DNA from 3 places in the Streptomyces sp. NPDC052109 genome. Region 3 is predicted to be linked to each of the others. Evidence: riboswitches for the same ligand, from Rfam matches in the RefSeq annotation. Region 3 holds a riboswitch; each other region holds the start of a gene.

The links. Region 3 has a riboswitch for cyclic di-AMP ahead of AB0L59_RS41815 (M23 family metallopeptidase). Riboswitches for the same ligand answer to the same signal wherever they lie in the genome.
Positions count from the first base shown of each region.
Region 1: linked by a shared signal. The riboswitch ahead of AB0L59_RS33660 (C40 family peptidase) and the one ahead of AB0L59_RS41815 (M23 family metallopeptidase) in region 3 are both predicted to bind cyclic di-AMP.
Region 2: linked by a shared signal. The riboswitch ahead of AB0L59_RS31885 (M23 family metallopeptidase) and the one ahead of AB0L59_RS41815 (M23 family metallopeptidase) in region 3 are both predicted to bind cyclic di-AMP.

Region 1 covers NZ_JBFAWF010000023.1:21,116-23,368, forward strand. Annotated here, with positions in the region: gene AB0L59_RS33650 (ATP-dependent Clp protease proteolytic subunit) at 1-347, shown strand, start outside; gene AB0L59_RS33655 (hypothetical protein) at 355-660, shown strand; cyclic di-AMP (ydaO/yuaA leader) riboswitch at 1,095-1,234, shown strand; gene AB0L59_RS33660 (C40 family peptidase) at 1,237-1,710, shown strand; gene AB0L59_RS33665 (ATP-binding protein) at 2,243-2,253, opposite strand, start outside.
Region 2 covers NZ_JBFAWF010000020.1:127,011-129,263, reverse strand. Annotated here, with positions in the region: gene AB0L59_RS31890 (GntR family transcriptional regulator) at 1-326, opposite strand, end outside; gene AB0L59_RS31885 (M23 family metallopeptidase) at 532-1,275, opposite strand; cyclic di-AMP (ydaO/yuaA leader) riboswitch at 1,288-1,451, opposite strand; gene AB0L59_RS31880 (pitrilysin family protein) at 1,694-2,253, opposite strand, start outside.
Region 3 covers NZ_JBFAWF010000047.1:22,044-24,296, reverse strand. Annotated here, with positions in the region: gene AB0L59_RS41820 (PP2C family protein-serine/threonine phosphatase) at 1-610, shown strand, start outside; cyclic di-AMP (ydaO/yuaA leader) riboswitch at 845-1,013, shown strand; gene AB0L59_RS41815 (M23 family metallopeptidase) at 1,021-2,049, shown strand; gene AB0L59_RS41810 (aldo/keto reductase) at 2,120-2,253, shown strand, end outside.

The DNA.
Region 1 (2,253 bases), on a different contig from region 3:
ACTGCCTGGGCCGGGCCGCGTCCCAGGCCGCGCTGCTGATCGCGGCCGGCACGCCGGGCAAGCGGTTCGCCCTCCCCGGTGCGCGCATGGTGATCGCGCAGCCGAAGCTCCCCGAACCCGTGCGGGGACAGCCCAGCGACCTGGTCATCCAGGCCGAGGAGTTGACCCGGGTCCGCGCGGCGACGGAGAAGATGCTCGTCCGCCACACCGGGCGTACGTCCGAGCAGGTCCACCGTGACCTGGAACGGGACTTGACGCTGGACGCCCCCGCGGCGGTGGCCTACGGCCTGGTGGACGGCATCGTGCCGAGCCGGCGGAGCATGCCCGGCGCACGGGGCGCGGAGTGAGCCGCCGATGCTGCCGGAACTGCCGCCGCTGCCCGCACTGACGCGTGCCGAGGGCGAACTGATCGACCGTTACCTGGAGGCGGTCGACCTGCTGGGGCGCGTCAATCCCGCACACGACGGGGACACCTACCGCGGACTGCGCGCGGCGCAGGCCCTGGTACGCAAGGCCGCAGAGCTGCGTGACGCCCTCGCGTCGATGCACCGGCGAGGCGAGACGGAGCTGCACGGGGACACACTGGCACGGGCCTTGCGGGTGCTGGACGGTGAGCGTCGGGCCGCGCGCGTCGCGCTCCCGCCGGACGGCGTCGGCTGATCCGGACGCCGGACCAGCCGGGCGGGCCCGAATGTCGACGGGCGCCGTTCGGATCGGACTTGAAACGGCCCGAACGACGTACCGCCGACCGGTGTATATCCAGGACGTTTTCCGGGCCTCCCGACTTGCGCGCCGCGTCGGTTCGCGAGCCGCGAGAAGACGCTCCGCCCCAGGTCCGCGGCTACGAGCGGAAACTGACGCCGCCTCGAACACAGCACTGTCCACCCGAACGGGCGAGTGGTGAGTAACGCCACAAATCCCCGGTTCCATTGGGATTTTCTGACAGTCGTGAGTGAAGATCCCTGTCTGACGACAAGCCCCCGCCACCGCGGCGGGGCGGTTCGGGCGGACGCCGAGTCCTGCCGCCGCCCGGACGACCGGTCGACAGGAGTGGATCGGCAGGAGTGGAGGACCCGAGCAAGGCGGGTCGCCGGAGCGGCCGTTCGTCTGTACGTCACAGGCGGCCGGAGGTTCCGAGCAGCCCTTGGGGTGAAGCCGCGGCAAACGCGGCCGGGCAACTTCGCCAGCCCGAATCCGACAGGTCATCCTTCACAGGCGGCTGACGAAGGGTTGCGCATGACTGCGCTCAATCGTGTCCCGTCGCTCATGGCCCGGGCCGGTACGGCCTCGGCCCTCACCCTTGCCGCCGTCGGCGGCTCGATCGCGGTTCCCGGTCTCGCCACCGAGGCCTCGGCCGCCGGCATCGCGGCCAAAGCACTGGAGGTCGCGGCCTCCAAGAGGGGCGCCCCGTACCAGTACGGGGCCACGGGCCCGCGCAGGTTCGACTGCTCGGGACTGACGCTCTACTCGTTCAAGAAGGCGGGCAAGACCCTGCCGCGTACCGCCGCCGCGCAGTACAACAGGACGCACCACATCTCCGCCAGCCGCCGCAAGGCCGGTGACCTGGTCTTCTTCCACTCGGGTTCGTACGTCTACCACGTCGGCATCTACGCCGGGCACGGGAAGATCTGGCACGCGCCGAGGACCGGAGACGTGGTGAGGCTCCAGAAGATCTGGACCAAGAGCGTCTGGTACGGCCGGGTCAGCTGACCGGCCGTCAGGTCAGGGCCGGGAGCGGCTCCAGCAACAGGGCCGCTCCCGGCACCGTCAGCGCCCCGGTGCCCGCCTGGAGCCCACGGGCGGCCCGGGGTCGGCGCAGTCATGCCGCCGCCCGGTCCACCAGCAACGCCGCCGCCCGGAACCACGCCGGTGCCGGTGCGGACACGATCGGCGCGGGCAGGAGCGTCCGGGGCAGCCTCCGCCGCCGTCGTCGGTGCGTCTGTAGCCGGTCCTGGTGGAGGAACTGGTTCTGGTGACCGCGCCGGGACACGCGCTGATCAGCACGGCGCCGCTGGTGCCGAAGCCCGGGTACGGCGTGGTGTGCGCACTGGTCAACGCCGGGCCGGGCGTGGCCGTCGCACCGGAGACGGTGGCCCGCACTGCGGTCACACCGGTCGGCGTTCGCCGCCCGGAGGCGGGCCGGCCGAGCCGGACGATCTCGCTGACCCACCCCCCTGAGGAGACGACACACGCCGCGGACGTTCCGTGCCCTGCTGCGCGCAGCCTTCGGCGGAGCCGGGCGCTAGGCCCTGT
Region 2 (2,253 bases), on a different contig from region 3:
CTGACCAGGCCCCGCAGCACCTTCAGATGGGCCTCGGTGCGGCGCTGGGCGGCCCGGGCGGCCCCGAGGGGCTCCAGGAGCATGCGCATCTCCAGCAGGTCGGCGGCCTCCTGCTCGGTCGGTTCGGCCACGCACGCGCCCGCGTGCCGCCGCGTCACCACGAAGCCCTCGGCCTCCAGGGTGCGCAGGGCCTCGCGCACGGGAACGCGCGAGACGCCGTAGCGGCGGGCCAGGACTTCCTCGGTGAGGCGGCCGCCGCGCTCGTGGACACCCGCGACGATGTCGTCCCGGATCGCCGTGCACACCGAGTGCGCCGGAATACGCATGACCGACCTCCGCCTTAATCCCCGTGAAACGTCGACGATGGACGTGTGTTCCGTGACTCTATTCCAAAAGGCCGGAATTTCCGACGGCGGGCCGGAACACATGGATATTTTTTGGTCAGCGGGCCGGAGGGACACCGCCGGAAAACGGCGAAAACCCCGGCTCGGTGAGCCGGGGTCGCCGAGGCGAGGCGGTACCGCTGTCGGGTCAGACGTTCACGCCGTGCTTGCGGAGGTAGGCGACGGGGTCGACGTCCGAGCCGTAGTCGGGGGTCGTGCGGGCCTCGAAGTGGAGGTGCGGGCCGGTGGTGTTGCCGGTCGAGCCGGACAGGCCGATCCGGCGGCCGGGGGTGACCTGCTCGCCGACCGTGACGGCGATGGACGACAGGTGGCCGTACTGGGTGTACATGCCGTCGGCCATCCGGATCACGATCTGGTTGCCGTACGCGCCGCCCCAGCCCGTGGAGACGACGGTGCCGGAGCCGACCGCGTGGACGGGCGTGCCGCCGGCCGCGTGGAAGTCGATGCCGGTGTGCGAGCCGGAGGACCACAGGGAGCTGCTGGCCTTGTAACCCGTGGAGACGTACGAGTCCGCGACCGGAGCGACGAAGGCGTTCAGGCGCCTGCGCTCGGCCTCGCGGGCGGCACGGGCCTTGGCCTCACGGATCTCCCGGGCCCTCTTGGCCGCGGCCTCCTCCGCCGCCTTCTGCTCGGCGGCCCGCCTCTGGGCGATGGCCTGCGCGTCGATCTGCTCGGCGATGTCGTCGCCGACGCTGACCACGGGGACGAGGCCGGTCTGCTCGGCGGAGTTCTCGGCGGCGAACGCCGGGGAGGCCACGAGGCCGCCGATGACACCGGTGGTGGTGAGGGCCGCGACACCGGCCGCCCGAGCGGTGGTGCGCTTGACGCGGCCGGGCTTGCGGTGCTTCCCGGTGGCGCACATGAACGCCATGAAGTGGCTGGTCCTTTCCTTCCCTCTCGCCTACCGGGTTAGCTGACGGGTTCGGAGCAGGAAGGTCTCCTACGGGCTCACTCGCGGCTCGCGCCGGCGCCCGATTCACCCCAGGGACTGCGTGGGTCCCCGGCTCCCCTGGCTCGCGCCGTACGGGGACTCGGCGATGGCTGTCCGGTGCCGCGGGCGCGGCGTACTGCCCGACGAACAGCCCGGACGACGCTACGGAAGCCCACTCGCCCATCCCAAACCGATCCGGCCTTTTGTAGCGCATCCCACAGGGCAGACAGGCAACCTCCGCCGCAAATCGGGCATCTGAGGAAGGGAGTGGAACAGCTGGGGCCCTGACGCCCGTAGGCGGTCAGGGCCCCACGCGCGTGCACCCGCTCGGGCGCACCCGGCCGCTGCGACGGCTGCCCTACTCGGCCGCCACCACGGTCACTTCACCGATGCCGAGCGCCTCCACCGGCGCCTTGATGTGGGAGGCGTCACCGACGAGGACCGTCACCAGGCGGTCCACCGGGAAGGCGTTCACGACGGCCGCCGTGGCCTCCACCGTGCCCGTCGCCGCCAGCTGCTGATAGAGCGTCGCCTGGAAGTCGTCGGGCAGGTGCTGCTCGACCTGGTCGGCCAGCGTGCTCGCGACGGCCGCCGCGGTCTCGTACTTCAGCGGCGCCACCCCGACGAGGTTCTGCACGGCCACGTCCCGCTCGGCGTCGGTCAGGCCCTCGGCGGCGAGGGTGCGCAGCACCTTCCACAGGTCGTCCAGCGCGGGACCGGTGTTGGGCGTGTCCACGGAGCCGCTGATGGCGAGCATCGAGGCACCGGTGCCGTCGGGGGCGGACCTGAGAACCTGCCCGAACGCGCGCACACCGTACGTGTAGCCCTTCTCCTCGCGCAGGACGCGGTCCAGGCGGGAGGTGAGGGTGCCGCCGAGGCAGTAGGTGCCGAGCACCTGGGCGGGCCACACGCGGTCGT
Region 3 (2,253 bases):
CGTCCAGGACAGCCCGCACGGGGTGCGGCTGGTGGTCGGCGATGTGCGTGGCAAGGGCCTGGGCGCCGTCGCCGCCGTCGCGGTGGTGATCGGGGCGTTCCGGGAGGCGGCCGAGCAGGAGACCACGCTGGAGGCGGTCGCGCAGCGGCTGGAGCGGGCGCTGGCCCGCGAGGGCACCCGGCGGGAGGGCATCGACGCCTTCGAGGGGTTCACCACCGCCGTCCTCGCCGAACTCCCGCACGGCGACGGCGTCGTACGGATCGTCAACCGGGGCCATCCGCCGCCGCTGCTGCTGCCCGGCGACGGCAGCGTGGAGCTGCTCACCTCCCCCGAGCCCGCGCTGCCGCTCGGCATGGGCGACCTCGGGCTGTGGCCCGACCGCGCCCTGGAGCGGGACTTCCCGGGCGGGGCCACCCTGCTGCTCCACACCGACGGCCTGTCCGAGGCACGGGACGCCCACGGCCGGTTCTACGACCCCGAGCGGCGGCTCACCGGACGCGTCTTCCCCGGCCCGGGCGCCCTGCTCGACCGGCTCGCCGACGAGGTCCGGCGGCACTCCGGTGGCGGGATGGCGGACGACATGGCCCTGCTCGCCGTGCGGCGCCCTTGATCACCTGCACCGAGGGTGACCGGACGACCGCCCTCCGCATAACAGCTGAGTCACCATCAAAAACGCCGAGACTCCTGTACGTCGGTCAACTCGCCCGTTTTCCAGCATTCCTGCCCGGTAAATCCACCATCGAAAACGTTAATGATCAAGCCGAACGGCTTGGAAAGTGACTGTCAGGTCTATTAACGTTCGATAACGCAGCGCGGTCGTCCCAGCCGTCACAAGAGGCGGCTCCGTGCGCACGCGCCGAATCCCGCAAGGGAACCGGGGAACCACCACCTTGGGGTGAATCACGCGGACGCCGTCGTGAACTCGCAGAGTGCACGCCGTGTATACGCGCGTAGGAGACCTTCCTGCTCCGAACCCGTCAGCTAACCCGGTAGGCGGAGGAAGGAAAGGAGAACGCCCCAGTGGCGTCCAACCGGCCCGCCCCAGAAGCCCCGTTCGTGCCCGCGCCGACCGAGCCCGAGACCTTCGGCTACGGCGCCTACCGCGCCGAGGAGGGCCCCTGGGAGGAGTGGAATCCCACCGAGGACTCCCTCGCCCCGCTCCGCGGCCGGCACCGCGTCGCCAAGCAGCGCGGCGGCTTCGCGCGCAGCTCCACCGTCCTCGGCGTCGGCGTGATGGCCGCGGTCGGCGCGGGCGGCATGGCCAGCGCCAACACGGGCAAGCCGCCTGTCTCCATATCCCTCCCGGACCTGGACTCCGTCAGCCACCTCTTCGGCCACGAGTCCTCCGGCGCGTCCCGGACCACCGCCACCGGGCTCAGCAGGGCCGGGGTGACCACCGACAGCGGCGACAGCGGTGATGCCGGCGAGGCCCTGCGCAACCGGATCATGGCCCAGGCCGAGCAGCAGAAGGGCCAGGCCGCGAGCAAGGCCACCGCCGCCGCGCTCGCCGTGTCCGAGAAGCAGATCGCCGACGCGGCCGCCAAGGCGGAGAAGGACGCCGCCGCCAAGGCCGCGACCGCCAAGGAGAAGGCGGAGGCCGACGCCGAGAAGGCCGCCGAGGCCAAGCGCCTGGCCGAGCTGGCCAAGCAGTACCAGCTGCCCGTCGTCTCGTACACGATCACCGGCACCTTCGGCCAGCCCGGCGCGATGTGGTCCTCCGGCTACCACACCGGCCTCGACTTCGCCGCCCCCACCGGCACCCTCATCAAGGCCATCCACGGCGGCACGGTCACCCAGGCCGGCTGGGCCGGAGCCTACGGCTACCGCACCGTCATCACCCTGGACGACGGCACCGAGCTGTGGTTCTGCCACCAGTCCTCGATCAACGTCTCCGTCGGCCAGAAGGTCTCCACCGGCGAGGTCATCGGCCGGGTCGGCGCCACCGGCAACGTCACCGGCCCGCACCTGCACCTGGAGGTCCACCCGAACGGCCAGGCCACCGCCATCGACCCGGCGCCGTGGCTGCGCAGCAAGGGCCTCAACCCCTGAGCGTGTCATTCGCGTGAACTCGGCGCCGGCGGCGGAATGCGATCCTCCGCCGCCGGCGTTGAGTTGGAACATGACTTCTCTGCGCACACTCGGCTCCTCCGACCTCGAGGTCTTCCCGCTCTCCCTCGGCGGTAACGTCTTCGGCTGGACCGCCGACGAGGACACCTCCTTCGCCGTCCTCGACGCCTACGCGGCCGCCGGCGG